DNA from 4 places in the Paenibacillus sp. 22594 genome. Region 2 is predicted to be linked to each of the others. Evidence: a T-box and tRNA genes for the amino acid it is inferred to sense, from the RefSeq annotation. Region 2 holds a T-box; the other regions hold tRNA genes.
What was found. The T-box of region 2 lies ahead of leuS (leucine--tRNA ligase). A T-box ahead of a tRNA ligase gene usually reads a tRNA of that ligase, here a tRNA-Leu.
Positions count from the first base shown of each region.

Region 1 (7,257 bases), on a different contig from region 2:
CCGCGCCGCTTTGGAGCTGCGGGACACGGATGCCCGTATACTGGACATTGCCGTGAAGTTCGGCTTTTCGTCACAGGAAGCGCTCACGCGGGCGTTTGTGAAGGCTTTTAAGATTACACCCTATGCTTACCGGAAGGCACTCAGGCCTATTCCGCTCGCAATTCGCTCTGAAGTGTTCTCCCCTTATCATTATTTGATCAAGGAGCGGGATAAGATGAGACAGGTGCATTTGCAGGAAGCGGAAATCAAGATCGAGCGCATACCGGCCCATAGGTTCATTGGGATCTGGGATGCTGAGGTATCGGACTATGGACAGTTCTGGGGGAACGGGCACGATTGCGATGAGGTATCGGGAACGCTGGAAAGTATGTCCCATCATACTCTGCCTGGACAGCTTGGCCAAACGGCGGGCTGGTTCTATCAGAACGGACAAAAAGGGTACCTGTACGGAATCCCTGTGCCTGCAGACTATAACGGGGAGATCCCTGAGGGAATGCAGATCAGAGATATCCCCGAATCCGAGTACCTGGTCTTCTTCCACCCGCCCTTTGATTATCTAAAGGACAACGGTGAGGTGATGCGGATTGTTGAGCAGGTAGCCTGGAGCTATAATCCGGAGAGTATGGGCTACCAATGGGACGAGGACTCCAAGCAGGATTATCAGCGCCATTTCCCGGAGGGATACGGGTATGCGGTGCTGCGGCCAGTGAAGAAGCTGGGGTAGCGGGGATTGAAGAAGGATGCATCCCAATGGAGCCCGGCAAAAATATTACTTAAAAAAAGAGAAGCGCTCCTGCGCTTCTCTTTAGGTCTTTAAGTGCACTATAATCTTTCAGCTAATGTTCCAAGTACTTCCTTAGCAAGTGTCTCTCCGCGAAATTCCAAAGCTGCCACTGTCTGAAGCAGTTCGGCTTGCTGTTCCCGCTGTTCCCGGGTCCATGACTGCTTAGAGGGACCGGATTTGACAGAAGCCGGATCAGTCATGCATTTGTAAAAGTCTGCAAGCAATGAAGCCATCTGTGTGTACAATTCTGCCAGTTCGGACAGAGCCGGAGATCCAGGACGGTTATCCAGCAGCGGCAGGGATTCTTGCAGGTAAGCGGCAGCGCTTCTGCGGGCATCGGTTAATCCCATCATACAAAAGTGGTTCACCCCCAGTCTGCGTGCAAAATCCTTGTCACTTGCGTTTCTATACCAGGCCTCATCCAAGAGCCCTTCCTGCCAGGCCTCAAAAGCCTTGTAACCAAGGCTATAACCTCTATTCCCGGCAGTATTCATCGAATCCACCTTGATGCTGAGCGAAGCATACAGATTATCTAATGCTGACGGGACATGCCCCTGGCTGCCTATACGTACAAGCATGTAAGGCCAATGATCCACGTTCAGGTAACCCTTGCTAACCTTCATGTCTTCCAGAAACTCCGGATCATTACGAAGTTCCTCAAAGGTTTCATCGTCAAAATAACTGCGGCACAGCAGAGTGCCGCCAGCATCCAAATACCCGGTGATCACCCCCCACTCAGGAGCGACCCGCAGGTTGATAGCTATGGGAAGCTGATGATTACGTAGGCTCTCCAGGATGTTGTGCTTTTCCAATCTGCGCTCCTCAGGATTCAGATGGTTGGCCCAAACGGCGGTTAGCCCATAGGCGCTAAACGCCGGATCGGAGTAGTTATAGGCCACAAGTGCATCGGCCGAGCTGTAATCCCACATAGGTGTAAAAGAAATTCTCCAGCACGCCCCCGACACGCCCATAATCTGCTCGTAGGTAGTATCTACTCCTCTTGCTGTCAGAGACAAAAGAAGTGCCCCGGCCCAGGAGCAGTCCATATCTCTGCCAAAGCCCAGCTGGCCTACCCCCTCTATAATGCAGTGCTCATGGGGAGATTCCGTTCGAAAGAGCCGTGTCCGGTCTGGGGTATAGTGAATCTGTTCACCTTCCGCACAGCTTACCGCATGAATGCCTTCCTCATTCAGATATAGAAGCAGCAGGTAGTCGTTGCCATCATTGTCGATCAGACTTGGAAAAAGCTCGTGGCTGGCGGTGATCTGTTTCCACTGAAAAAACTCATAATGCTTCATCTTGTTAAGTACATTGCGGCTCGCCTGTTCATTGCCATAGGCGGCGAATACGATATCAAGCTCGCTTTGGCTGGCAGCATAGCCTGTGGAATGAATATCAATGGTAAGCAGATTGTCATTCAGCACATAAGTAGCATAGACTCCGGAAGGAGTCTCATATTTCAGGAGCAGCAGCTTCAGGCGGTCGCTCTTGATGGATTCGGGAAAAGTTAACATACTGACCGCAAGATTCAATCTGCTGCCGACAACGAATTGATTTACGAAATGGGTGACATCATAGGCCTCCTGGCCATCGGTATAAACAGCGCTAAGTACGACCAGCTTTTGGGGCAGCAAAATACTGTCTATAGAGTGGCCCAATATGGTGGACAACAGTGGAAGCGTGGTGGTTTCAGGCAGTGATTTACCCGTTTCCCATTTGGAAACCGCCTGGGCGCTGACATTTAGCTGTTCCGCCAGTTGTTCCTGTGACATGTGTTTTTCTTTACGGAGTCTTGCAATCCGCTTGCCTACTTGTTCGCTGCTGATCATAGTACATCTCCCAAGGTTCAATTCGACGTCGTAGGTCTATTATAATTCCATCCTCTTGAAAGAACATGGATTAATGGTTGGGTAGAAGGTGAAAAAAGCAACCACAGGTTGAACTGGATGCTATGATCTGTATAACGGGAGGAGAGCCTCTCTTGGTTAGAGAGTGAGGCTGCCTCAGGACAGAGGGGTATCATTTCTATTTTCAATTAAGACATGTGATTTAGGTGTGGGAAGCATAGATATGAATCTGGCAATCGAAACCACCGTCATAAATAATCCCAGCACGGATTGAATCATTATGATCACCATCGCTGGATTGTTATCGATGTTGAAATTAGGAGGTCCGAACGTAGTCATTGTAACAAAGCTCATATAAAAGGCTTGAATTAAGCTGGTACTGCGATCCGCCACGTCAAACCAATTCATTAGAAATTCATATGAAGCGGTAAACCAAAATATAATTTCCACAAAATTATGTATAAGCAAGAGGATAGATCTTCTATAGCTGCGCAGGGTAGCATTCTCTTCATAGTTATCCAGCAGATTGACTTTTAATTGATAAATAAATATCTCAAAGACCCTTAATATTCCGTAGTAAAACAAGATTTGCTTAATAACGCCAATGCTGCTGTATCTCATAATAATTATAGACAGGACTGAAAGCAGAGTATGTGCCAATACCCAGATATCAACGAACAGATACTTCCTTTTATCTTCCCAGCTAGCAAAGGAAATACTCCTTCTGACGATATCGAAGACGGAAATCCTCGACAGGAATTGAATAACAGTCTTCCAAACCCAAACAATCAATATAAATCCCTCTGTATTATTACGTTCATTCATGTGCATTCCCCCAGAAATTAATAGTTAAAGCCCGGAAAAGTCGATATTTTTGACAATTCGGACAGCAACTCAAAAGGAATAAAAAAACGCTTGCTCTCCCGCCAGATTCATGATATATTACTTCTTGCGTTGCATTTCATTAATTTGCGGTCATGGCGGAATTGGCAGACGCGCTGGCTTCAGGTGCCAGTGGTAGCAATATCGTGGAGGTTCGAGTCCTCTTGACCGCATAATAACAAAAAAAGCTTTTGTACTGCTCATCCGGGCAGCGCAGAAGCTTTTTTTTTATCAGTTCCGTTCAATAGGACAGCGCGGTTGAGGCTGAAGGGGACGAGGCCTGTTGCTTGCGGAACCCGGAGGGAGACATGCCGCTCAGCTTATGGAATACCCGGTTAAACTGGGAGAAGCTGTTGAAGCCGCACTGTTCAGCGATCACGGAAATCTTCAGCCGGGTGCTGATCAGCAGCTGCTGGGCATTGCGGATACGGGTCATTTGGATATACTCGGTCAGTGTAGAGCCGGTGACCGACTTGAACTGATGTGATAAATAATAAGAGCTGATGTAGAACTCCCGGGAGATTGAATCCAGAGACAGCTCGCTGTTGAAATGACTGTGGATGTATGCAGTGACCGAATATATTTTTTGCATAATGGAATTCCCCACTTCTTCCAGGACGTAGCTGTTCCGCTCTCTTTGCTGGTACAGGGCACACAGAAATTGCTGAAACAAGCTGTGAATCAGTACAGGATTCAGGGGAGAAGCACCATGTGACAAGGTGAAGATGGAGTTAAGAGGTTCAAACACGGCTCTCCGCGACTCGCCATTCAAACGGTAAATCGGCACTTCCTCTCCAAAAGAGAGAAACATATTCTTGTAAGCGGTTTCTAGACCGGGTATATTTTTGGGCATCGCAAAGTTAATGATCAGCCTTTTGTGGGGCGGACCTACCGGGTATTGTGTCTTGTGCAGCCGGTGCGGACGAAGCAGAACGATATCATATTGCTGAAGGGCATACGCATTCCCCTCGATCATATGGGTGGCTCTGGAATCCATTAATATATGAATCTCGTAAAAGTCATGAAAATGCTGAAACTCCATATTGATGTTATGGGACCGCTGGTCATAATCAAAATAATAAAAAAGCGAATCAGCCGGTGTGTTGATGCTTACGCTATATCCTTGCTCATACAACAAGTCGCTATCAAGCATATCCTGGTCGCCGCCTTAATCTGTAGTATGGACCTATTATAAATCCAGAAAAGCAAAATATGCAATGTATGAGGGGGATCGCAGCAAATATAACGTAGTTTTTGAGGGGAGGGATTTGCTATATTGGCTGTATGAAAGCGGATACAAGGAGTGGTGATCATGTTTTTGACCGAAGAGAAGCTGATCCGGCGTCAGGCGGAGATTGGAAAGTACAGGTACCGCAAGCTGCTGGAGATTGAGGAACTGGAATTCGCAGAGGATGAGGACGGGGCTAACGGTGTGTATCCTGAGGCCGTTTCCTTTGATGGCACAATCAAGCTGCAGGAGCACTGGCGCGGGCGCGACCGTTATGTCTGGCTGCGTACTGTGGTCGAGATGCCTATAAGTACACCCGGCTTCAAAATTGCCGGAAGGTTCGACTTCGGCAAGTCGGGGAGCTTCAACAACTCGGGGTTTGAATCGTTGCTGTTTGTGAACGGGGAGCCTTATCAGGGCGTGGATAACAATCACAGGGAGGTTATTTTTGGGCCGGAGCTAAGCGGGCGGACGGTGGAGCTTGTCTTCCGGCTGTGGTCTGGTCTTGAGGGCGGAGGCCCCGCCGTTATTCAGGATCACCGGATTAGCGAAGCGATGATTGGCTACCTGGATGAAACGATTGATGATTTGTGCTATCTGTCACAGGCGGCGCTGGACACGTACCGGTATCTGGGCAGCGATCAGCCGGAGAAGCAATGGCTAAAAAAAGCGCTGAACGATGCCTTTCGTGAAATTGACTGGTCGGAGCCCGGATCAGAGGCCCACGAAATGTCCCTGTACCGTGCCGGGGCCAGCCTGAACCGCGCCGTGGATGCTATGCCCAAAACCTTTGACATGACGATTACAGCCGTTGGTCATACCCATATTGATGTTGCGTGGCTGTGGCAGCTAAAGCATACGCGGGAGAAAATAGCACGTTCCTTCTCTACCGTACTGCGACTGATGGAGGAGTTCCCGGAATATCAGTTCCTGCAGACGCAGCCGCAATTGTACGACTATCTGAAGCGTGATTATCCCGAACTGTTCGGACGGATCTCGGAGAAAATCAAGGAAGGCCGCTGGGAAGCCGAAGGAGCCATGTGGCTGGAGTCGGATTGTAATATCCCGTCCGGTGAATCCTTGGTCCGTCAGATTGTGGCGGGGAAACGCTACTTCCGGGAAGAGTTCGGGATCGAAAGCAAGTATTTGTGGCTGCCGGATGTATTCGGATACAGCTGGGCATTGCCGCAGATTTTGCGCAAGTCGGGGATCTCCACGTTCATGACGACCAAAATCAGCTGGAACCAGTTCAACCGGATGCCGCATGATACGTTCTGGTGGCGCGGGCTTGACGGTTCCGAAATTTTGACGCACTTCATTACCACTTCGGAGAAGAACGGAGATGCTTACACGTACAATGGCCGGATGACTGCCGCAATGCTGCGGGGGATCTGGAATTCGTATCAGGATAAGGACATCAATGATAACCTGATGTTCACTTATGGCTGGGGCGACGGGGGCGGTGGGCCTACGCGGGAAATGCTGGAGCTTCGACGGCGGTTCGACAAGCTTCCAGGGATGCCTAAGCTGAATATGGGCAGCGCAGGAGAGTATTTTGACGGGCTGCATGAACGGATCGAAAATACTGAAGCTTATGTGCATACCTGGAACGGCGAGTTATATTTTGAATGCCATAGGGGGACATATACCTCTCAGGCCAAGAATAAAAAATACAACCGGCGGCTGGAGTTGCTGCTGCGCGATGCAGAGTGGCTGCATACGCTCACCGGTGTCCGGCGGGGGGATCTTGAAACCGGTTACCCGACAGAAGAACTCCGCGGGATATGGGAGATCCTCCTGCGCAACCAGTTCCATGATATTATCCCCGGCTCATCGATTAAAGAAGTCTACGAGGATAGTGACCTTGAATATGCGGAAGGGGAGGCGCGGTCACTGGCTTTAATTAACAGCTGTAGTGAAGCCGCAGGCACCGTCGCCGGGGAAGAGCGTCTTACGCTGCTGAACAGCTCTATCTGGAATCGTCCGCGGTATGCCGAGTTGCCGGGCGAATCTGCGGATGACACTGTCATCTGTGATATGGCCGGGCAGCCTCTGGAACAGCAGCGGACGGCAGACGGGGGAAGGCTGGTGTATATTCCCTCCTTGCCTGCTCTTGGCACGGCCGTTCTGCAATATGGACGGGGGGAACGGGCTGGCGCCGGCCTCGAGGGGGAATCGCCGCTTGCGGATGCCGCCGGCAACCGCCTGACAACACCTTTGTATGAGGTGGCCTGGAATGAAGAGGGACATTTCACCTCTATCTACGACCGCCGGAACGGCCGTGAGCTCTTGGCACCCGGAAAGCGCGGCAATGTGCTTCAGGTATTTGAGGACAAACCGCTGGATTTTGAAGCCTGGGACATTGATATCTTCTACCAGGAGAAAATGACGGAAATCTCGCAGCTTGAAGAATGCAGTCTGATCGAAAACGGTCCGCTGCGGGCGGTCCTGCGTATGGTCTGGACGTACCATCGCACAACCATCACCCAGAGAATCGTGTTCTACCGTGACACGGC
Region 1 covers NZ_JBQENA010000007.1:293,678-300,934, reverse strand. Annotated here, with positions in the region: gene ACTJKB_RS22395 (helix-turn-helix domain-containing protein) at 1-724, shown strand, start outside; gene ACTJKB_RS22390 (helix-turn-helix domain-containing protein) at 823-2,613, opposite strand; gene ACTJKB_RS22385 (ion channel) at 2,788-3,456, opposite strand; tRNA gene ACTJKB_RS22380 (tRNA-Leu) at 3,603-3,686, shown strand; gene ACTJKB_RS22375 (helix-turn-helix domain-containing protein) at 3,755-4,666, opposite strand; gene ACTJKB_RS22370 (alpha-mannosidase) at 4,826-7,257, shown strand, end outside.
Region 1: it encodes a tRNA-Leu, which carries the amino acid that the T-box ahead of leuS (leucine--tRNA ligase) is inferred to sense. The anticodon was not compared.

Region 2 (7,257 bases):
CAGGCTTCTGCAGCTTCAAAAACGCCATCCGGACATCACCATCGGCAGCAACAGGGAAACTGCGGACGGAAGCGATATCGTCTTCCTCTGTGTTAAACCGCTGGAATTCAAATCCCTGATCGATGAAATCTTTTCTTCCTTGCGGAGCGAACAGATTGTTGTATCCATCACCAGCCCAGTGATGCTATACCATCTGGAATCCGCGCTGCCGTCCAAAATAGCCAAAATCATTCCCAGCATCACCCACTGTGCCAAAAGCGGAACTTCACTTTGCATATTCGGCAGCAGGCTTACTAAACAAGATCGGCTCCTGCTGCTGGAGCTGCTGTCTTTCATAGGGGTTCCACTGGAAATTCAAGAAAGGCATACCCGGATCGCCTCAGATTTCTCCAGCTGCGGTCCCGCGTTCATCAGTTTTTTTCTTGAGCGGTGGATTGAAGCCGCTGTTGAGGCCACAGGTATAGATGAGGTCCTGCTTGGCCGGCTAGCTGGTGAAATGCTGCTAGGCACAGGCAAACTGCTGACCGAAAGTAATTTCACTCCACAGGAGCTGCAGGAGCGGGTCGCCGTGCGCGGCGGCATTACCGCGGAAGCACTTAACCATTTGCGGACCAGTCTGGAAGGGGTTTTTGAGCAGCTAATCCTCACCACACATGATAAATTCGATGAAGATGTCGAAAAGCTGGACGCCTTATTCGGTCTGGGTGGAATCGTTCAGGATCCGCTCGACCGTTAGAATCCCTCCACCGGTATATATCCGGCACCCTGGCTGCCAAAACCAAGAAAGCCCGCAGCACGGATTACTCCGTTGCTGCGGGCAGAATTGCGTTCTTCGCTTAACCCACTACTATATTGACCAGTTTGCCGGGAACCGCGATGATCTTGCGTACGGTTTTGCCCTCGATGGCTGCCTTCACATTCGGAAGCGACAGCGCATGGTTCTGCATATCTTCCTGACCCATATCCTGCGGGATCAGTGCGCGCTGTACGATTTTACCATTTACCTGAACAACGATTTCCACTTCGGCATCTACAGTCAACGCTTCATCATAAGCCGGCCAAGCCACATAGCTGATGCTGCCTTCATGACCGAGCAGCTGCCACAGCTCCTCCGCAATATGTGGTGCGAGTGGCGACAGCATCTGTACGAAATGTTCTGCTGCTTCAGAGGACAAGGTCTCCTGCTTGTAAGCGTCGTTGATGAAAATCATCAGCTGGCTGATCGCTGTATTGAAGCGCAGGTGCTCGAAGTCCTCCGTGACCTTCTTGAGTGTCTTGTGCCAGGTCCGTTTGAACTCGTCGGTACCGCCATCCGGGGTAATTTTTGCGCTGATGCTGCCGTCCTCATTCACGAACAGGCGCCATACGCGGGAGAGGAAGCGGTGAATGCCTTCGACACCTTTTTCATTCCATGGCTTCGTCGCTTCCAGCGGCCCCATGAACATCTCATAGACACGCAGTGTATCCGCTCCAAAAGCCTCTACAATTTCATCCGGGTTAATGACATTGCCGCGCGACTTGCTCATCTTCTCATTGTTATTCCCCAGGATCATGCCTTGATTCACCAGCTTATGGAACGGTTCCTTCGTATCCACTACACCGATGTCGTACAGAACCTTATGCCAAAAGCGTGCGTACAGCAGATGCAGTACCGCATGCTCGGCTCCGCCGATGTACAGGTCAACAGGCAGCCATTCCTTCTGCTTCTCCGGTGAACACAGCTCCTTGTCATTACGCGGATCAATATAACGCAGGTAGTACCAGCAGCTGCCGGCCCATTGCGGCATGGTGTTCGTCTCGCGGCGCGCCTTCATGCCGGTCTCCGGATCCATCGTTTCGACCCACTCCGTCACATTGGCCAGCGGGGATTCTCCTGTGCCTGATGGGCGGATGGAATCCACTTCCGGCAGCAACAGCGGCAGCTCATCTACAGGGACCGTCTTCATCGTGCCGTCTTCCAGGTGCAGAATCGGAATCGGCTCGCCCCAATAGCGTTGGCGGCTGAACAGCCAGTCGCGCAGGCGGTAGGTCACTTTCCCTTTGCCGCTGCCTTTTTCTTCGAGCCAGGCAATCATCTTCGCAATCGCTTCTTTATTGTCCAGACCATTCAGGAAGTCCGAATTCACATGGGGTCCGTCGCCGCTGTAGGCCTCTTCTCCGACATTTCCGCCCTGTACCACTTCAATGATCTTCAGACCAAACTGCTTGGCGAATTCCCAGTCGCGTGTATCATGTCCCGGCACCGCCATAATGGCTCCCGTTCCATACCCGGCAAGCACATAATCGGCGATCCAAACCGGCACCTGTGCACCATTCACCGGATTGACGGCGTAGGCACCCGTAAAGACACCGGATTTCTCTTTAGCCAGATCGGTACGCTCAAGGTCGCTCTTGCGTGAAGCCTTGTCGCGGTATTCCGATACAGCTGCCTTCTGCTCTTCTGTCGTAATAAGATCAACCAGCTTATGCTCCGGTGCCAGTACACAGTAGCTTGCTCCGAACAAAGTATCCGGGCGGGTCGTGAATACCTCCAGGCTGGCATCATGACCTTCAATAGCAAAAATCACTTCTGCACCCGTCGACTTGCCAATCCAGTTTCGCTGCATATCCTTGATGCTTTCTTCCCAGTCCAGCTCTTCCAGATCCTCAAGCAGGCGTTCAGCGTACTCCGTAATTTTCAGAATCCACTGGCGCATCGGTCTGCGGACCACAGGATGGCCGCCGCGCTCGCTTTTTCCGTCGATAACTTCTTCGTTTGCCAGAACCGTTCCCAGTGCTTCACACCAGTTGACCGACACCTCTGCCACATAGGCCAAGCCGCGGTTGTATAGCTGAATAAATATCCACTGTGTCCATTTGTAATACTCCGGATCGGTTGTGCTGATCTCGCGGTCCCAATCATAGGAGAAGCCCAGCGATTTGATCTGCCGGCGGAAATTATCAATGTTCTTCACCGTTATCTCGCGTGGATGCTGTCCGGTATCCATCGCATACTGCTCTGCCGGAAGTCCGAAGGCATCCCAGCCCATCGGGTGCAGCACATTGTAGCCACGCATCCGTTTGTAGCGGGAGACAATGTCTGTCGCCGTGTAGCCTTCCGGGTGGCCTACGTGCAGCCCTGCGCCTGAAGGATACGGGAACATATCCAATGCGTAGAATTTTGGCTTGTTAACCTCTTCACCTGTCTTGAACGTCTTGTTCTCATCCCAGAACTTCTGCCATTTCGGCTCAATCACCTGGGCACGGTAGCCTGTGGGGGCTGTTGTACTTGCTGCTTTGTTGTCGCTCATTGTATGCTCCTCCTTGGAGTGTTGTTTACTTAGTTAAACTGCCTCTTTTAAAAGAATTCAGGGAATAAAACTATACTGCAAAAAAGTTTTGGGCTTCCGATCGCTGTTATTCTCTGATTTCTTGATTTGAACCGCTCTATGCGGTAGAAATCCGAGAATAGCACATGCTTCCGATGTGAGCTTTCCTTGGGAAAGCTTTCAGGCGAACACTTTGTTTCTACAGCTCCAAAATTTTTCTCCGTTCCGTTTCCCTGTAACTTTTTAAATCCACCCGTTTTGCCTGCGGGCAGTAAAGTCCAAGAATCAGCTCAGAATTCGCTGTTCCGCTGGATATGGCCCCAATACCGCAAAAAAACCTCCCATCCCTAGCGTATTATCGCTAGGGACGAGAGGTTTGAATTCCCGTGGTACCACCCTAGTTAGCGGCTGGATATACTTTATCCTGCCACTCACTTTGACACCCGGTATCGGGGGTGAATCGACGACGCTTCAGACGTGGGCTTCAAGCATCTGCTTGCGGACCCTGCGGCTTAACACCGTTACTCCGAGGTGAGTTCATTCTTCTCCGTTAACCGGCTCGCACCCTGCGCCGGCTCTCTGCAATAACGGTCTCACGAATTAATACTCCTCTTCATCGCACTGCTATGCTTACTGATTATTAATCAGTAATGTTCCCCACATTATATACAAAAGAAGCAGTTAGAGTCAATGATTTCCGCTTGCGGCTGTACAGAATCAGCAATCTATGAGCGATACGCCCTCATAAATCGGCTTACACCGGCTTACGCCGTATATAATACGCGAGAAAATGCTGAATCACTACTTTGCCGGCCGCAAAAACCGGTACAGCCAGGATCAGACCGATCATTCCGGCCACTTCTCCACCCACCAGCAGTGCAAAAATAATCAGCAACGGATGCAAATGCAGCCGTCGTCCCACCACCTGCGGCGAAATGACGTTGCTCTCCAGCATCTGGCACAAGGTGTTAACCACAGCAACGAGCAGTACAAGGCGAAGCGAGAGGGTCGAAGCCATTACTATGGCGGGTGCTGCACCCAGAAAAGGCCCCATATACGGAACGATGTTGAACACAGCCACCACACAGGCAAACAGCAATGCATAAGGCATGCCGATAATCGCATAGCCGATGTAGGCCAGTACCCCGATTATCAGACAAACTAGAAACTGCCCACGGATATAGTTACCGAGCGCATCATCAATATCCTTAAGCAGCTTGACCATAGACTTGCGGCGCGAGCGTGGCAGACAAGCGACAACGGTCCGTTCGAATACATCGAAATCCTTGAGAATGTAGAATACCAGAAAAGGCACGATAAAGGCGTTGAACAGCAGGCCAATGGTCGACCCAATGTTATCAAGAAAATGGGAAATGCCTGCTGCCAGCCGGTTTTCCAGCTGAAAAAACCAGTTGTTCATGCCCATCTCGACACCAGGCGGAATCAATCTGTTATTCATGTTACGCATGAGTCCCTGTGCATGCAGTGTCATCTCCGGCAAATGCTCGTTCAATTCTTCAAGCTGCTCGATGAACATCGGAATCAGATTGATGGCAATAACTGCGAGCGAGGTCAGAAATACGGCATAGATGAGCAGCACGGCAACACTGCGCGGCATTTTTCTCCCGGCGAGCATACTCACAACAGGATTCAGCACATACGAGATAATCATAGCTGCCAGGAACGGCGCAAGGATGGCTTTGAGAAAGACGAAAACTCCCATCAGCATCGGACGGAGGAGCCACACGAAATATAATATGATCAGGGCAAGCAGTACTCCGATCATCCGGCGGAACCATTTACTTTGGGACCATTGCTCCATGAATGTACACTCCCTAGCGGTAATTCTGGACTGGCTTCGTAGATAAGTATATGTATACCCGCAGCAAAATAACCGCCGTTTTCTTGTTCTTTACGGCAGCTTTCTTTAGAGATTCTGTGATCTTCGCAAAAAACGCCCAAATCCCCCTGCCGCATGTTGCTGCAAGGAGTTTTGGGCGCATTAGGCAATATGTAATTCTGATCCTGAACCAGCGGTCACTGATTTAGGAAGACGCATGAATCTGCGGGAAATCCTGGGCAATCTCTTCCCCGGAGAACAAATCGTCAAGCGAGCTGAGTGTGCCGTCTTCTTCAACCTGATACACCGACATTTTCTCGCCGTTGACCGTCAGTTCGATGAAGCAGCCCCAGCAATAGAACTGGTGGGAACCGATCTTGCCGATATCCTTCGAGTTGCAGTTTGGACACTTCATATAAAACATTCCACCTATCCGTTAACAATATTAATGGCTTTTTGAAGCCGTTCTTCGCTCATCGCGGGAACCAGTACGGAATTCTCCCCAATGGACATTCCATCAGAACAAGGCAGCCATTTGCGGCCTTCGATCAAATCAGTTACTAACCCGTCACTGATTTCCAGCGCTACTATTGTGTTTCCCAACTTTTGGTCAAAATAAACATCAGATACGCGTCCGAGGATCGTTCCGGATGCTGTAAGCACCTGAAGATCCTTTAATTTATTTTTTCCCAAAAGAAATGTATAAGGTATATGGTCAGTATCGGCCTTCACAATCGACTCTTTACTGCGGATCATGACAGCATCCTCGCCATAAGCGACGATATCTTCCCATGCCACAACTTTCACATGACTGGAGAAAAAAGTTTTACTTTCCAGTTCAATACCCGTTATATTCCAGTTTGAATCCAGTAAAACGTCGACAATTTTGCCGATTTCGTTACCTTCTTCAACCTCGTATACAGCCAAGCCAATCATTTCTTGAAGTTTCATGGCTGTTGATGTCCCCTTTTACTTTGAGTGTACTTACGGGTTCCCTTAGGTTGAAGAGCACTCAAACACTGTAACGGCAACGTGGCTACATTTAGCCTAATCCTTTTTACGCAGCCGGTTCAGGATGGTTTCAACTTTTTGGGCCACGTACTCCATTTCTTCACTAGTATTACCCAAACCTGTGCTAAATCGAATCGCAGAATTCAAAAGATCCTCCGGAAGCTTCATTGCCTGCAGCACATGCGAGATCTCCAGCGAACCTGAGGTGCAGGCCGAACCGCTCGCGGCAGCAATCCCTTCCATATCAAGGTTCATCAGCAGCACATCGGTTCTCGCTCCGGGAAAGCTCAAATTCAGTATACCGGGCAAAAATTCCTGCCTGTCTCCGTTAATCACGTAGCCCTTCCGCCCGATCCGGCGGTCCAGCTCCTCCAGCAGTGCTGTTCGCAGCATGAGTGCCTTATCCCTGCGCTCTTCCAACCCGGTTACTGCAAGCTCCACTGCCTTGGAGAACCCGGCTGAGTTCGCCAGACTTTCGGTTCCGGCCCGTCTGCCGCGTTCCTGCAATCCGCCGTGCTGTCTCGGATACAAGGGGGCCCCGCGCCGGACATACAACCCGCCGATCCCTTGGGGACCGCCTATTTTGTGGGCACTGAAGCTCATATAATCCACAGGCAGCTCACGTAGAGTTATAGGTAGCATTCCCAGTGCCTGTACAGCATCGACATGGAACAGAATCCCGTGCGCTGCGGCTACTCTGCCAATCTCTTGTATAGGTTCTACAGTTCCTACTTCATTATTCGCGTACATTACGCTGATCAGCACCGTATCTTCGCGCAATGCGGCTTCTACATCAGGAGCAGATACCCGCCCTGCAGCATCAACCGGCAGATACGTGATGGTGAAGCCCTGCTTCTCCAGCGCTTCGCAGGTATGCAGCACCGCGTGATGCTCGACGGCTGTCGTAATGATATGTTTCCCTTTATGGGCAGAGGCCGCAGCCGCTCCGAACAGGGCAAGATTATCGCTCTCCGTGCCGCCGCTGGTGAACACCCATTCATCTGGCGCACAGCCCAAAAAGCCCGCGATGGTATCGCGCGCGCCATTGATAATCTTTTTGGCGGAACGTCCGTACGTGTGCACACTGGACGCATTGCC
Region 2 covers NZ_JBQENA010000013.1:49,592-56,848, forward strand. Annotated here, with positions in the region: gene comER (late competence protein ComER) at 1-736, shown strand, start outside; gene leuS (leucine--tRNA ligase) at 837-3,290, opposite strand; T-box leader at 3,669-3,934, opposite strand; gene ACTJKB_RS27820 (AI-2E family transporter) at 4,063-5,130, opposite strand; gene ACTJKB_RS27825 (hypothetical protein) at 5,354-5,563, opposite strand; gene ACTJKB_RS27830 (PRC-barrel domain-containing protein) at 5,578-6,099, opposite strand; gene ACTJKB_RS27835 (cysteine desulfurase family protein) at 6,196-7,257, opposite strand, start outside.

Region 3 (7,257 bases), on a different contig from region 2:
ACCACAAGTACCGGTAAATCCGAGTCCAGCTCGCAGTGGAGAAGCAGGCCCTTTTCCTTGACTTTTGGATAAAACAGCTCAGTCACATTCTGGAGCACCTGGGACAAATCCACCGTCTGCAGATCCAGCGTCATCATCCCGGCTTCAATCTTGCTGAAATCCAGTACCTCGTTCAGAATATGCAGCAAGGACTCGCTGCTTTTATTGATAATTTGCGTGTAGTATTCCTGCTCTTCATCAAGCTCGGTTCCAGCCAAAAGATCCGCCATGCCAATAATCCCGTTCATCGGCGTGCGCAGCTCATGGCTCATGATTGCCAGGAATTCCGACTTGGCCCGGTCTGCCTGCTCCGCTGATTCCTTTGCCCTTACAATAGCCTTCTCTTCCGTAATGTCCCGGAAGACGACAACCGCACCCTTCCGTTCCCCATGATCAAATAATGGAGACATGCGGTATTTCACCAGGAAGCTGGAACCATCCTGTCTCCAGAACACCCCTTCCTTGTCCTCGTAAGATAGATAGCTTGCGAGGGAGTCCGATAGTGACCTACGTCCGCTGGTATACGGTTCGGCGTCCAGCCACGTCTGTTCCACGGTATGCAGTTTAATATTCCTCGCCAGTTCACCTGGCTCATACCCCAGCATCGTCGATGCAGCCGGATTAATAAACATCGTTTCGCCCTCAAGATTCATACCAAAGATACCTTCGGAGACCGAATTCAGGATCAGCGCATGCTCATAGCTGAGCTTCTCAATCTGCTGCAGATGGCGTTTGCGTTCTGTGATGTTGCTGGTAATACCGAACACACCCACGACTTGGCTGTTCACCATAATCGGCACATAGATCACGCTGACCTCAACCGGATAACCTCCCCTGTGGATCAGTCTGCTCTCAAAGGTCTGAGGTATTCCTTTCGCTGCCTGCTCAAAACGTTCCTGGGCAAAATCCAGCTCTTCCGGATCAATAATTTCGCTGTAACTGGAATGCAGAAGACTCCCGCGCGGATAGCCGCTCAGTTGCTGAAGACTGGCATTCAGTGACTGGATATGCCCATCCAAATCCATCGCACTGATCGCAGACGGATTATACTCAAACAGGGATTTATAACGGTTCTCACTTTCCAGCAGCTTGAGTTCATATTGCTTGCGCTCGGAAACATTTCGGGTGACACAGACCATTTCGGCTTTGCCGCCCGGGCCTGCACTGATATGGCGCAGCGTCGTTTCCACCCATAAGTAAGAGCCATCCTTGCACAAGAAACGGAAAATGATAGGCTCCAGCTTGCTGCCCTCCATGCTCTTCTGCAGATAAGAATGAACTCTGTCAACATCATCCGGATGAACGTACTGCATGCCACTCGAGCCTTCCAGCTCCTCTGGTGTGTAACCTAGCATAGGCTGGCAAACTGGCGAAGCATATAAGTAAGCAGCCTCGCTGTCTGTGGTATTCCGGGAGATAAAATCCAATGAATTCTCAGAAATCAGCCGGTAGTTCCGCTCACTCTCACGAAGCTGCTCCTCCATCCGGTAGCGTTCGGTGATATCCTGTACAATACCATTCATCTGTAAGGTTTTACCTGCTGTATCCAGCACGACTTCCCAGTAGGTATAGATAACCCTGCGCTCACCCTTGTCGTTCTCAATTCTAAACACCGATTGACCATTAACCCCGGACTTCAATGTCTTGTACAGCTCCACCCGCAGCTGCGCCAGGTCCTCCGGAACCACGCGGGCTAACAGCTGCAAGTAATCGATATGGCTGTGCGTGCCGATTTCGCCATTTTCGCACATATCAAAAATAAACCGCAGCTGTTTCGAAACAGTCATTTGCCCGCTTGGGGAATCCCATTCCCATGAACCCATCTGGCCCAGTGCCTGGGCAGTTGCCAGCATATTCTCATATTTCTTGCGTTCTGTGATATCACGGGCAATAGTCAGTACCTGCTCTACATTCCCATCGCTGTCACGCATCACCTGAAATGAATTTTCGAGCCACAGATAATGCCCATCCTTATGCCGGGCCCGGCGGGTAAACACATCACTGTCGGAATAAGCCTTCCCGTGCTCAGTCATTTCTATCACATCTTCTTCATGATAGAAATCCGGTCTTTTCCTGCCGATCACCTCTTCCATCGGGTAACCAAGCAGCTTCTCAACGGATGGAGACACGTAGCGTACCGTTCCGTCCGCATCCGCAAAGGAAATCATATCCGGTGTATTCTGCGTAATCAGATTATAGAGCAGCCGGTCCTCCTCAATCTTTTTCTCGGCGAACTTACGGCTTGTAATTTCCGTCAATTCGGCAATTAGGTGAAGAGGATCACCGGTAGTCTCATCAAACGTTAAGAAAATATGTAATGCAATCCAAATGATCCTGCCGTCCTTGCGCACAAAACGTCTCTCTTTATCTACAGCCGCACCGGGACTGCGCAGCAAATATTGCATAATCATATCATGATCAGCAGCAGGCTTATCCTCCGGGTACGCAATATCCAGGTAACGGAGATTCATCATTTCTGCTTCCGAATACCCGAACATACTGCAGAGCGCGGGATTCGCCATAATCATGGTACCGTCTTTCGTGGAGACTACTGCGAACCCTATAGAGGACCGCAAAAACAGATGCTTAAAGAGTATGTCGGTCAAGTGATAGAGCCTCCTCTGTGAAAGTGGGGACTGAAACTAATCCTAGTATACCTTTTTTTCGGAAAAGATGCTTCTGGTGTGAATGACGAGATATGAAAGAGTACGTAAAAAAGGTCCGCAATTGCCTAAGCAATTACGAACCATGTTTGTAAAGTAATGCGGTCAAGAGGACTCGAACCTCCACGATATTGCTATCACTGGCACCTGAAGCCAGCGCGTCTGCCAATTCCGCCATGACCGCACAATATGAACTTCAGCGTTTTGATCGCTGTAAATAAGACTATACTCTCTTTTCTAATCAATTGCAAGAGAATTTTGTTGGAGCTTATTGAGCTAAGAACGAATATCTTATTAAGTTAAAGTAAATAGCGGATTCCGGATTTCATTATACAAAATATCACTTGAAATAGTTAATTAATCAAAGTAAGTTATAATAAATACTTAATAAAGAAAGGTTGTTCTCCTTGGATGCTATTGATTACAAAATTATCAGGGCTGTTATGGATAATGGAAGGATCACCTGGGCTGAATTGGCCGGGTTGCTAGGCCTCTCTTCACCGGCAGCGGCGGACCGAGTGCGGAAGCTGGAGGAACAAGGCGTGATTAAAGGATACACCACACTAATCGATGCTGAATCCGCCGGCTACGGACTGGGGGCGATGATTGCGGTCTCGCTGGAGCGCCCTGCGCACCGGAAGGCTTTTCTGGAGCTGGTGCAGAAGCTGCCGGAGATTCAGGAATGCCATCATACAGCTGGAGATGATGACTATATTATGAAGGTGCGCTGCCAGGGGACGAGTGACCTAGACCGGATTATCAGTGAGGAGCTGAAAAGCTTGCCGGGCATTGTCCGCACCCGCACCACCATTATTTTGGGAACGGTCAAAGAAACCTCAAATATCCCGCTCCCTCCTTCGGAACGTACGCCATGATTCTTTGGAGTGCACTCCTTGGCGGTATCGGCTTTGGCTTCGTCGTTGCTGTTCCAGTCGGCCCTATGTCCCTGCTATGTATGAACAGGACTCTGCAGCAGGGATTCACGGCAGGTCTTGCCACCGGTCTAGGGATTGCTCTGGCGGATGCGGGTTATGCCCTGGTGACCGTTTCCAGCTTCAGGATAGTGAATGAATTCACTGCTGCATATGCTCTGCCACTCCGGCTGCTGGGCAGCCTGTTTCTTGGCTATCTGGGCATCAGAGGTCTGCTGCCCGTCATGGCCAGGTCTAAGGTTGAAGCCAGCCACAGGGGCATCCTCTATTGTCTGGGGTCATCCTTCCTGCTGACTTTGGCCAATCCGGCCACGATCCTGAGCTTTGCGGCGCTCTCGGCTTCACTTGGAACGTCGATCGGGATTTCATGGCTTCTGCCTGCGGGTATCGCGATTGGCTCCACCTGCTGGTGGCTGCTGCTCACCGCTACAATGTACTGGACTTGCGCCAAACTTCCCACCTCCTTCACCCGCTGGCTGAACCTCTGTTCATCACTGCTTCTGATCCTGTTCAGCTTGTACGGCATCCTCACCGCACTTACCGGATAACTTCACTGAGTTTAACTCTTATCACCCACAAAACGGCTACTACCCGCTCCAAGTCCTACTATGAACAGTAAAATGCTTACCACAGCAAGTAATGCCAGCGGCACGTTCCAGCTATGGGTCACGTCATGCAGCAGTCCGAACAGGGCGGGACCCATTGCAGCGAGCAGATACCCCACAGATTGGGCCATACCGGACAGCCCGCTGGCTTCCTGTGTGCTGCGGGTCCTCAGACTGAAGAACATCATGACGAGGCCGAAGGCAAACCCGCCGGCAATTCCGATGCAGATAGCCCAAACTGCCATCCAGCCACTGCTGCCCAGCCAGACCCCGAGAATCCCAATCATAAAAAGAATAGATGTAATGAGCACCAGGCTGCGCTGGTTTTTCATTTTGCCCGCCCAAAGGGGCACGAAAAAAGTAAACGGCAGCTGGGCCAGCTGCATGAGAGAAAGAATCCAGCCCGCATGGCTTGAGGTCATTCCCCGTTCAACCAATATCACGGAAAACCAGGCAATCAGCACGTAATACAGCAGCGATTGCAGCCCCATGAACAAGGTGACCTGCCAGGCCAGCGGAGACCGCCAAAGCTGAACAGAGGATTGCCGTTTAGCTTCGCCGCTGCCCCTTGTCATATTCCTCATCTGAGGAATCCAGAACAGTGTCGCCAGGGCGGCCACGACAAACCACATCGCCAGTGTCTCCCGCCAGCCGAAACCGGCATGCTGCGCCAGCGGGACGCTGATGCCTGAGGCAGCCGCCGCACAGATATTCATGGATAGGGTATAAACTCCGGTCATAAGTCCGATATTTTCCGGGAATCTTCCCTTGATCAATCCCGGCAGCAGTACATTACAGACGGCGATAGACAACCCGATCATCGCTGTGCCCGTGAACAGCATAGCCGTTCCAGAACCCGAGCGGATCAGAATGCCCATGGACAAGGCCAGCATAGCCAGCATAAGAACATTGGCGGTGCCAAATCGCAGAGCCAGCTGTGGCGCAAAAGGTGACAGCACAGCAAATGCCAGCAGCGGTAATGTGGTAATCGCTCCCGCCAGAGTATTTGACAATCCCAGATCATCACGGATCATGCCCAGCAAAGGTCCAACGGAGGTGAAGGGAGCCCGAAGAGCCGCAGCGACGCAGATTATCCCCACGACAAGCAGAATACCGCTGGCTTCCTTGTCCGGCCGGGCCTTGCCCAATTCCGGTAATGCAGCATCTTGATGTTTTGCTTTCATGTTGTCCTCCCGATTGCAGTCCTTCACCCTTACACTCCAAAGGCTTGTCCGGGTAAAAAGGCTGTCTTATGAAATAATCACATTTTTACATTATATCCCCTCCCAGAATGCTCTGCACTAATTTTCCGGCAAAGTTTCCGCAGCGCGCAGCAAAAAAGCCAGTCTGAGGGACTGGCTTTACGTTTAGAGACAGATCACTAATTAAACCCAGAGGGATTTAGAAATGATAACGAGCAGGATGAACAGTACCAAAATTGCGCCAGTTGAAGTAAATGCACCGTATCCTCTTACATTTTCACTCATGTTAACTCCTCCTTTATACTTCTATACACTACACTATGAACATAGAACATCCGGGGATTGGGTGATTTAGCAAAAATACGCAGGTACTGTTCTCCATTAAAAATATCTTTCCGTTGACAAAACACTTCACCCTCTTTAGTATCCTTAACATGAGGCTCCTATTGAGAATGAATCTCAACAGAGAAACATCACTATACAGAAATGAGTGAATAAGAGATGCTGCGTCGTTTTTTTTCCTATTACCGTCCATACAAAAAATTATTTATACTCGACTTCACCTGTGCGGTGGGAGCCGGTCTGCTGGAACTGGCATTTCCAGTGGCGGTAAATAAATTCATCGACGAATTGCTGCCCGGGCAGGACTGGCCGCTGATTCTGATCGCCTGCATCGCACTGATGGCCATTTACGCGCTGAATACCGCAATGCAATATATCGTTACCTACTGGGGGCATATGCTAGGAATCAACATTGAGACCGATATGCGCAAAAAAATGTTCGATCATATCCAGAAATTATCCTTCCGGTTCTTTGACAACAATAAAACCGGTCATCTGATCGGCCGGATTACGAATGATCTGAACGATATCGGCGAGGTGGCGCATCATGGGCCGGAGGATGTGTTTATCGCAGTGATGACCCTTGTAGGCGCATTTATCCTGATGGCCGATATCAATCTCAAGCTTGCGATTATTACCTTCATCATTGTTCCGCTTATGGCCTGGATCATTATCCATTTTGGCCGTAACATGACCTCCACTTATCACCAGCTTTTCGGCAATGTGGGCAATTTCAATGCCCGGATTGAGGACAATGTCGGGGGAATCCGCGTGGTTCAATCTTTTGCCAATGAGGAGTATGAGAAACAGCTGTTTGCCGCCGACAATCTGATGTTCCGCAAGACCAAGCTCATGGCGTATAAGCTGATGGCCAAAAGCTCGTCGGTCAGCTATATGATGACCCGTCTGATTACGATCGTCGTGATGATCTGCGGTGCCTGGTTCTTCATTCAGGGTGAGCTTGAGATTGGCGAATTTGTTGCGTTTATTCTGCTGTCCAATATCTTTTTCCGGCCGATTGACAAGATCAATGCTGTCATAGAGAGCTATCCAAAAGGCATTGCCGGTTTCAAACGCTACCTTGAGGTCATTGATACAGAGCCCGATATCGCCGATCAGCCCGGCGCTGTAGATGTCCACTCCCTACGCGGAGATATCGTCTTTGACCGTGTCAGCTTCGGTTATGATCCGGGCCGTCCGGTGCTGGACAGCATCAGTCTGAAGGTAAATGCAGGTGAGACCATTGCTTTTGTCGGGCCATCCGGCGCAGGTAAAACCACCATTTGCAGCCTGCTGCCCCGCTTCTATGATGTGACCGGCGGCTATATTTCCATTGACGGAACCGATATCCGCAGCATGAAGCTGAATGCGCTGCGGAAGCAAATCGGGATTGTGCAGCAGGATGTCTTCCTCTTCTCCGGCACCATCCGCGAGAATATCGCTTACGGCAAACTCGATGCCGAGCTGCCTGAAA
Region 3 covers NZ_JBQENA010000001.1:976,996-984,252, forward strand. Annotated here, with positions in the region: gene ACTJKB_RS04585 (PAS domain S-box protein) at 1-2,645, opposite strand, end outside; tRNA gene ACTJKB_RS04590 (tRNA-Leu) at 2,803-2,886, opposite strand; gene ACTJKB_RS04595 (Lrp/AsnC family transcriptional regulator) at 3,110-3,577, shown strand; gene ACTJKB_RS04600 (LysE family translocator) at 3,574-4,182, shown strand; gene ACTJKB_RS04605 (CynX/NimT family MFS transporter) at 4,194-5,423, opposite strand; gene ACTJKB_RS04610 (YjcZ family sporulation protein) at 5,625-5,726, opposite strand; gene ACTJKB_RS04615 (ABC transporter ATP-binding protein) at 5,943-7,257, shown strand, end outside.
Region 3: it encodes a tRNA-Leu, which carries the amino acid that the T-box ahead of leuS (leucine--tRNA ligase) is inferred to sense. The anticodon was not compared.

Region 4 (7,257 bases), on a different contig from region 2:
TCAGCTTATAAAAAAGGAAAAAGGAAAAAGGAAAACGCCCGGTTTCCCGGGCGCTTCATCATTTCTGCTATTTAGCTGTCAAATCGTAGGCGAAGCAAGCCGCGGCCTCCACCTGCCTGAAGCCCTCTCCAATATACAGTGCCTTGGCACGTTCATTTTCCGCATTTACACACAGTACTGTCTGCGTATAGGCCTGTTCTTTGGCGAACCGCAATGCCGCTCTCAGCAGAATCCTCCCCAGTCCTTGCCCTTGATACTCAGGCAATACAGCGAGTGGTCCAATGTTCATGATCGGAGTTCCTTCGTATTCATCGTCTGCACCACGGACAACGCCGACCGCTTGGCCATTATGGTGAAGGATCATGAGGCCCCCTTCAATGTAATCCTTGCGGGAGATCATCTTCGTCACCATTTCCGGTGTGGCCGGTGTTTCGCTCCCTTTCAGTTTGGCGAAGCCTGAATTTCTCACCTCGCACCAGACAAGCTCATCGGTTCCAGGCCGAAAGGGCTTAATTTCGTATCCGGTGGGCAAGCTGAAATCAGGAATGGATTCTTCATTCCGGACAAGCAAATAGGAATAGCGCTCCACGGCAAATCCGGCAGCAAGTATATTCTGCGTCTCTTTTACATTCACCGTTGGCACAAATATATCCAGCTTATCCAGACCTGCTGTATGCCGTAGAATGGCTTGCAGCAACTCCTGGTAAATGGCAGGTTCAGCGGTATCCGCCTGAAAAATCCGAAAACGGCCTTTTCGCCCTCTGCGGTTATAGTCATTCAAAATTAGCGAAGCGGCCGCAACCAGTGCTCCCTGCTCATTTATCGCCACATAGGTGGGGTTCTCTTCCGACAGTTCAAACTCGGCAAGCTGCTCTTCATATAAAAAGGAATCATCAATATCCGGCCGGTGTTTCCGGCAAAAGTCCAAAAACTCGTCTCTTCTGTGCTGACTTAACGCTTCAATATTCATTTGCTTATCATCCTTCCAGCCTGTTATACTGCTGTTCTAAAAATATCAGAAGTTCAATCAACCGAAAAGGGTAAAAACAACTATGAACCATTGTATCATTGCTGCCATTACCAAAAGTCCGCTGAGAGCCTCACTATATCATTTCACCAGAGCCAGCAACCTGCAAGGTATGGCTGCCCTGGATGGGATCTTCGCATCCGCCTTGCTATACCCTAAATATGCCAACGGCATTCGCCGGACTGAAACACGAGAGGCAGTCTATAATGGCCAGCTTGCAGTGCTGAATGCCCATCTTCGAATAACCCCCGAGGCTATGAAAGCAGGAACGACGGCTGAACAGTTCCGCACCTGTCTGGACCGCCATGTCTTCCTGTGGCCAACCGAACGCGACTGTATGGCTATGGCGTCCATGTACTCCCGGAGGGAACCAGGCGAGACCTTTGCCATTCTGAAATTTGATGCCCTTAAGCTCTTAACGGATCACTTCGACCATATCCGTCTATCCAAATATGATTCCGGGAGCTCTCCCCGATACCCGCACCGGATGTCCTACCGCAAGAGCTGTGAGATGCTGCTGCCCATCGGACAGTTCATGGCAGAGAGTGGGCCGTCGATTCCGGGAAAGCCCTCCGAGATCAAAGAGGTGCTTGTAGAGTATTCACTTACTCCGTTAAGCCGCTATCTGCAGACGGTGTACTGTTCCAATCAGGAGCTGGTGCCAGCAGCTTGGAGGGCCATCCATGAACCTCTGGTTTTGCCTGCAACTCCGCATTCCTAAGCAATGTGAGATCATTCGAGCATAAAAAAACAAGCATCCCCTCAAAAGAAGGGATGCTTGTGTAAACCGTAGTGCGGTCAAGAGGACTCGAACCTCCACGATATTGCTATCACTGGCACCTGAAGCCAGCGCGTCTGCCAATTCCGCCATGACCGCATATTCAATGACTTACTTTCGCAGTCACAAGATAGATCATACCATTCGAAAATGACTAAGTCAATATTTTTATGCGATTATTTTTAATACATAAATTTTTGTATAAATATTGCTTTTATTTGCGAATACGGGGTATAATGAGAACAAAGGTTCGCATACTATAAATGAGGTGATTTATATGGCGACTACCAAGAGAAATCCACTAACTACACCAACAATTCCCGAAGATATAACCAAAGACGAAACGTCCCTTGTCAGAAGCTATTTGCTGCTTACGTTCATTCATAAAGTATTTGAACGCGACTGCCGGGTCATCGGCAAGAGCGGATTATTCAAGACACCGCAGCTGTACATGGAGCTGGTATCCGGTGCAACAAAGAAGACCTCACTGATGCTCCAGGAGGTCACCCGTGAGCTTACCTCGCATCATCTGAAGATCACGACCATCCGTCAAGATCAACGGGGTGTAGAGGCCCAGTATTCCTGCCGGGGATACGTTGGCGAGATGAATATCCCTTGGCCCGGATTCCGTAATGAGATGATGTTGCGGATGCGTGCTTACCTCGGCCTGACACCTGAGCTAACTGTTCTCCCCCGGGAAGAAGCTGTGGAGCAGATGGCGTTATCCATATAAGACCTGTACTTATCATAAGAAACAGCCCCCTCCGCTATGGAGGGGGCTGTTCTTGCTAGGTTTATACATTATACATTATACATCCCCCGGCTCTTGTCTGGGTTCGGCAAAGGGCTGGTACACATAGTTACGGTCAAGCTTCACTATCCGCTTATTGGGACGGCGTACCATCACCTGAGACTCGTCCCAGGCAAGCACAATACCTTTTACATCATTACTCTCCAGTGCATCGCGTACAACACGGATCTTCTCACCGGAAATCCGGTAGGCATCCAGCTGTTCGTCACTAATCATGAAGTTCAAGTCTCCTTTCAACACATTGCTAGCCTTATCCACCCGTGAAAAAGACCCCAATGAGTAATCATTCGGGTCTAGTTACTTGCAGTTCTAACCTTATATCTTATGAAGTTCTATATCAGCGCTTCATTCTTCTCAAACCAGAAGTCAAGAACTTTAGCGGACATCACACGTTGTTCCAAATATTCCACCTGATGATCAGTGAATTTCTGTCTCCAATTGAAGGACAATTCTTCACACAAACTTGTGATCGTCAAAAGTTCAGACCAAGCGACGTAACGTTTGTACCAGAAAAACTGAGGATGTTCAATCATATAGGGATACAGGTCGTCGAATTCCGTATGTTTGCAATCCAGCGCACGCTCGAAATGATCCTTGGCCTCGGTTAGTTTATCAATAAAAAATTGCTCTGTCACCGGTTCTTTCCCCATTGTGACGCCTCCTCTCTCATGTCTAATTTTTATTATAAAGGAAAACTTATAGAGTGAAAAGCAGTTGTTAAAAAAATAGGCTAAGTTCCTCTTATTGTCACCCTTTATTCGTCAAAGACAATGGTTCCTTCACTAAGAGACATAATCCGGACAAGTGACTCCAGACGGATACCCTGTTCTCTAATGGTTCTGGCTCCGGCCTGGAAGCTTTTCTCCACAACTACACCGAGTCCGACCAGTTCGGCGCCGGAGCGCTGAATGATTTTGATGAGACCGCGTGCGGCGTCGCCATTTGCGATAATATCGTCAATGAACAGCACCTTGTCGTCCGCAGAGATAAATTGGCGGGAGAGCATGATGTCTGTAACAATGCCTTTGGTGAACGAAGGCACTCTCTCGCACAGTGCGTCCGGATCAGCTAACAGTGTTTTTTTGCGGCGGGCAAACACCAGAGGCACCTTCATTTCGTAAGCGGTGGCAAATGCCACGGCAATACCCGAGGATTCCACGGTAACCACCCGTGTAACTCCAGCATCAGCAAATCTCCCGGCAAACTCCCGTCCCATTTCCATCGTCAGCATAGGATCAACCTGGTGGTTGAGCAGCGCATCCAGCTTCAGCACCTGATCGGAAAGGACAACCCCTTCCTGCAAAATCCGTTGTTTCAATAATTCCATGACTTTGAACCTCCATTACCCTTTATAATTCCAGACGTTCCACTGTAATAACCCTATATAAGCATTAGGCGGAAGTCATGTCCTTCTGCTCATCATCATAACCTGTACTATATGGACTGCACAAGGCTATCCTTTGGCACAGCCATTTTTATCTTTGCAGCACAATTAAGGAGGGGAGCCATGAAATCCCATGTCCGTACTCTGCAAATCGCTTTCACCTATATTGGCACCATTGTAGGTGCCGGATTCGCCACCGGTCAGGAGATCCTTCGGTTCTTTACTAGATATGGGCACTGGGCAGTGCTGACCATCCTGCTCTCCACAGCCCTGTTCATCTGGCTCGGCACCAAAATGATGATTATCGGCCGGCGCATCGAAGCAGACTCTTATGAGGATTTCAACCGCCATCTCTTCGGTGAGCGCGTCGGCAAAAGCATCAGCCTGTTCACGATGATCATCCTGATTGGCGTCAACAGCATTATGCTGGCCGGGGCAGGAGCTATTTTCCAGGAGCATCTCGGAATGCCCTATCAGGCGGGACTCCTGCTGACGATTCTCGGGTCCTATCTGCTGCTGAAGCGTGGGATTTCAGGCATCCTGCAGATCAACAGTCTGGTTGTGCCGTTAATGCTTACTCTGTCGCTAATTATAATTTTTAATACGCTGGGAGTGCCGGGTGCAGATCGCTTCTTGTTTCTGCCGACGGATCACAGCCCCTTTAGCGCCTGGATGTCGCCGCTTCTCTACACTGCCTTTAATCTGGGCATGGCACAAGCGGTACTGGTACCGCTGGCCCGGCATACGAATGATGAGACTGCACTGCGGAGAGGCGGCATTCTCGGGGGGATTGGCATCGGCTTCATGCTGCTTGCTGCACATTTTGCCATGAGCTCACAGATGCCGGGCATTCTTCAGTTTGAGATTCCAATGGGCAGCATCGCGGTCCGCCTCGGTCCAGTGGTGCAGGGGATCTATCTGATGCTGATATTCATGGAGATCTTCAGTACCTTTGTAGCTGATATTTATGGCGTCGGTACACAGCTTCAGCAGCGTCTGCCCATCGCCCCCGCCCTGGTGACCCCGATCCTCATGTTAATCTGCTATGTGTTCAGCCAGTTTGGCTTCAGCTCGCTACTCTCCATTTTCTATCCCATCTTCGGTGCTGTGTCTCTGGTATGGGTCGTAATGCTGCTCCGAGCTCCGATGTCGCCGCCTCCAAGAAAAGGTGATCCCCCTGCCACGGACATTAAAGGGACCACGATTGTTGCCGTTAAGCCAGTGATCCGGATTACACGGAAATAGCTGCTGCCTGTGGATAACGGCAGGTTGTATATTGGGAACCGAAGGAAACCTTGCAATGCTGAACTTTGGAGCAATAAACCGGACGGGCTGCTCAATACGGCAGGTAATGCGGATTGGGGATGCCCGCGGGTGGGGCTCATTCAAAGGTATTTTTACTTTTGAATATCCCGATTCCTGCGGGTAGGGCCCATTCAAAGGTATTTTTACCTTTGATTACTCCGATTCCGGCGGGTGGGGCTCATTCAAAGGTATTTTTACCTTTGATTGTCCCAATTCCCGCGGGTGGGGTCCATTGAAAGGTATTTTTACCTTTGAATATCCCGATTCCGGCAGGTAGGGCCCAATCAAAGGTATTTTTACCTTTGAATATCCACATTCCTGCAGGTAGGGCCCAATCAAAGGTATTTTTACCTTTGATTGTCCCATTTCCGGCGGGTGGGGCTCATTCAATGGTATTTTTACTTTTGATTGCTCCGAGCGTCGCCACCGAAAGACCCTCACAGGCATATCTTCGCTTGCCTGACGGTAAAATCCGCATTGCTGTGCTCTAGACGGAGATTACCGAGGCGGCGGGAATAATCCGGGATGCCGCTTCAGTCACATGTCTGTGACAGGTCATCATGATGATCTGCCGGGTTGCTGACAGTTCTCCAAGCAGGCTAAGCGCCGCATGCAGCCGGCGTTCATCGAAATTCACAAACAAGTCATCGAACAGCAGTGGAAGATTCGCCTGATGTGTCATCGTCTCCGCAAGAGCAAGCCGGATGGCCAGATACAGCTGCTCTGCCGTACCACGGCTAAGCAAGCCGCTGTCAAGCAGTCCAAGGTTCTTGTGCTCCGCCTTCAGCTCTTTGTTGCCGAGCGTCATTACTACCCGATGGTACTCACCTTCGGTAAGTTTAGCAAAATATTCAGAGGCCAGCCGCAGCACCTGCGGCTGCTTTTCCTGTTCATAGATACGGCGCGTCCTCCCCATCAGCTCGGCAGTAAGTGCAGTCACCGCATATTGGCCTGCTATTCCTCTCAGCGCCGCCCGTTGTTCTTCCAGCTGCTGGGGGACTGAGTCCTCCATCCCCCGCTCCTTCAAGTATTCCCGCTCTTGCAGGAGCTTCCCGCGATGCTGAAGCAAGGCATTACGGTCTTCCTCAATGCGTACCGCAGCCTCTTCCGCAGCATTCCTTTCCTGTTCCAGAGTGTACGAATCGTAATGCTCCAGGAGGGCCAAAAGCTCAGCCGTGGATCGAGTCTCCCAGCCTCCGAACATGGCCAGCTCCCATTGACGGATCAATTTCGTCAGCTCGATGCGCTGCTGCACAGCAGATGACCGCCGCAGAAAATCCTCTGCGTCCGCAGCACCGCCCTCGTGCAAGAGTTCGCCGGAGCGCCGCGACAAATCCTCCAGGTCCCTGGTGCTCAGCGCCAGCTCTTCCTGAAGCTCCAGCAGCCGTGCATTCATCCCTTCCCGGCGTAGGACTTCCATATGCAGCAGATCCCAATCCCGCTTTCTCAGTTCCAGCCAGCTGAGGAGGGATAATCCGCCTGTTTCAAACGGTTGTGAAAGCGAAAGAGCAGTAATGTCGGGAGCTGCACTATCCAAGTCTGAATGCTCAAATTCGGCCAATACAGGCGTAAAGGCCATATGTGGCCGGTTCGAGCCAACTAAACCGTCTAAGATTGGGTCAGAATGCGCTAATTCCATCATTGAATCGCTGCTTGACGGCACCCCCTCGTGATCTGAATCAGCAGGCGCCACCCAATCCACTCCAGCCCCTTTCGTCTGCCCAGCTCCGGCTTCAATTATCAGTGCCAACACTTCCTGCTCAAAAACAGAGCACTCCGATTCCAATGTTCTGAGACGCATTGAAAGTTTGTGCTCCTGACGCAGCAGCTCGTTGCCCTGATCCACCATCGCGAAGATATCGGGCAGTCCTTCGGGCGACAGCCCTTCAGGCAGCTTGCGTTCCTGCAGCCACTCTTCATAGCGTCCGGCCAGCTTGGTGAAATCCGCCTCG
Region 4 covers NZ_JBQENA010000015.1:86,783-94,039, forward strand. Annotated here, with positions in the region: gene ACTJKB_RS29060 (GNAT family N-acetyltransferase) at 68-970, opposite strand; gene ACTJKB_RS29065 (DUF7002 family protein) at 1,053-1,748, shown strand; tRNA gene ACTJKB_RS29070 (tRNA-Leu) at 1,821-1,904, opposite strand; gene ACTJKB_RS29075 (hypothetical protein) at 2,083-2,538, shown strand; gene ACTJKB_RS29080 (hypothetical protein) at 2,614-2,832, opposite strand; gene ACTJKB_RS29085 (hypothetical protein) at 2,949-3,266, opposite strand; gene ACTJKB_RS29090 (xanthine phosphoribosyltransferase) at 3,371-3,943, opposite strand; gene ACTJKB_RS29095 (YkvI family membrane protein) at 4,124-5,245, shown strand; gene ACTJKB_RS29100 (AAA family ATPase) at 5,793-7,257, opposite strand, start outside.
Region 4: it encodes a tRNA-Leu, which carries the amino acid that the T-box ahead of leuS (leucine--tRNA ligase) is inferred to sense. The anticodon was not compared.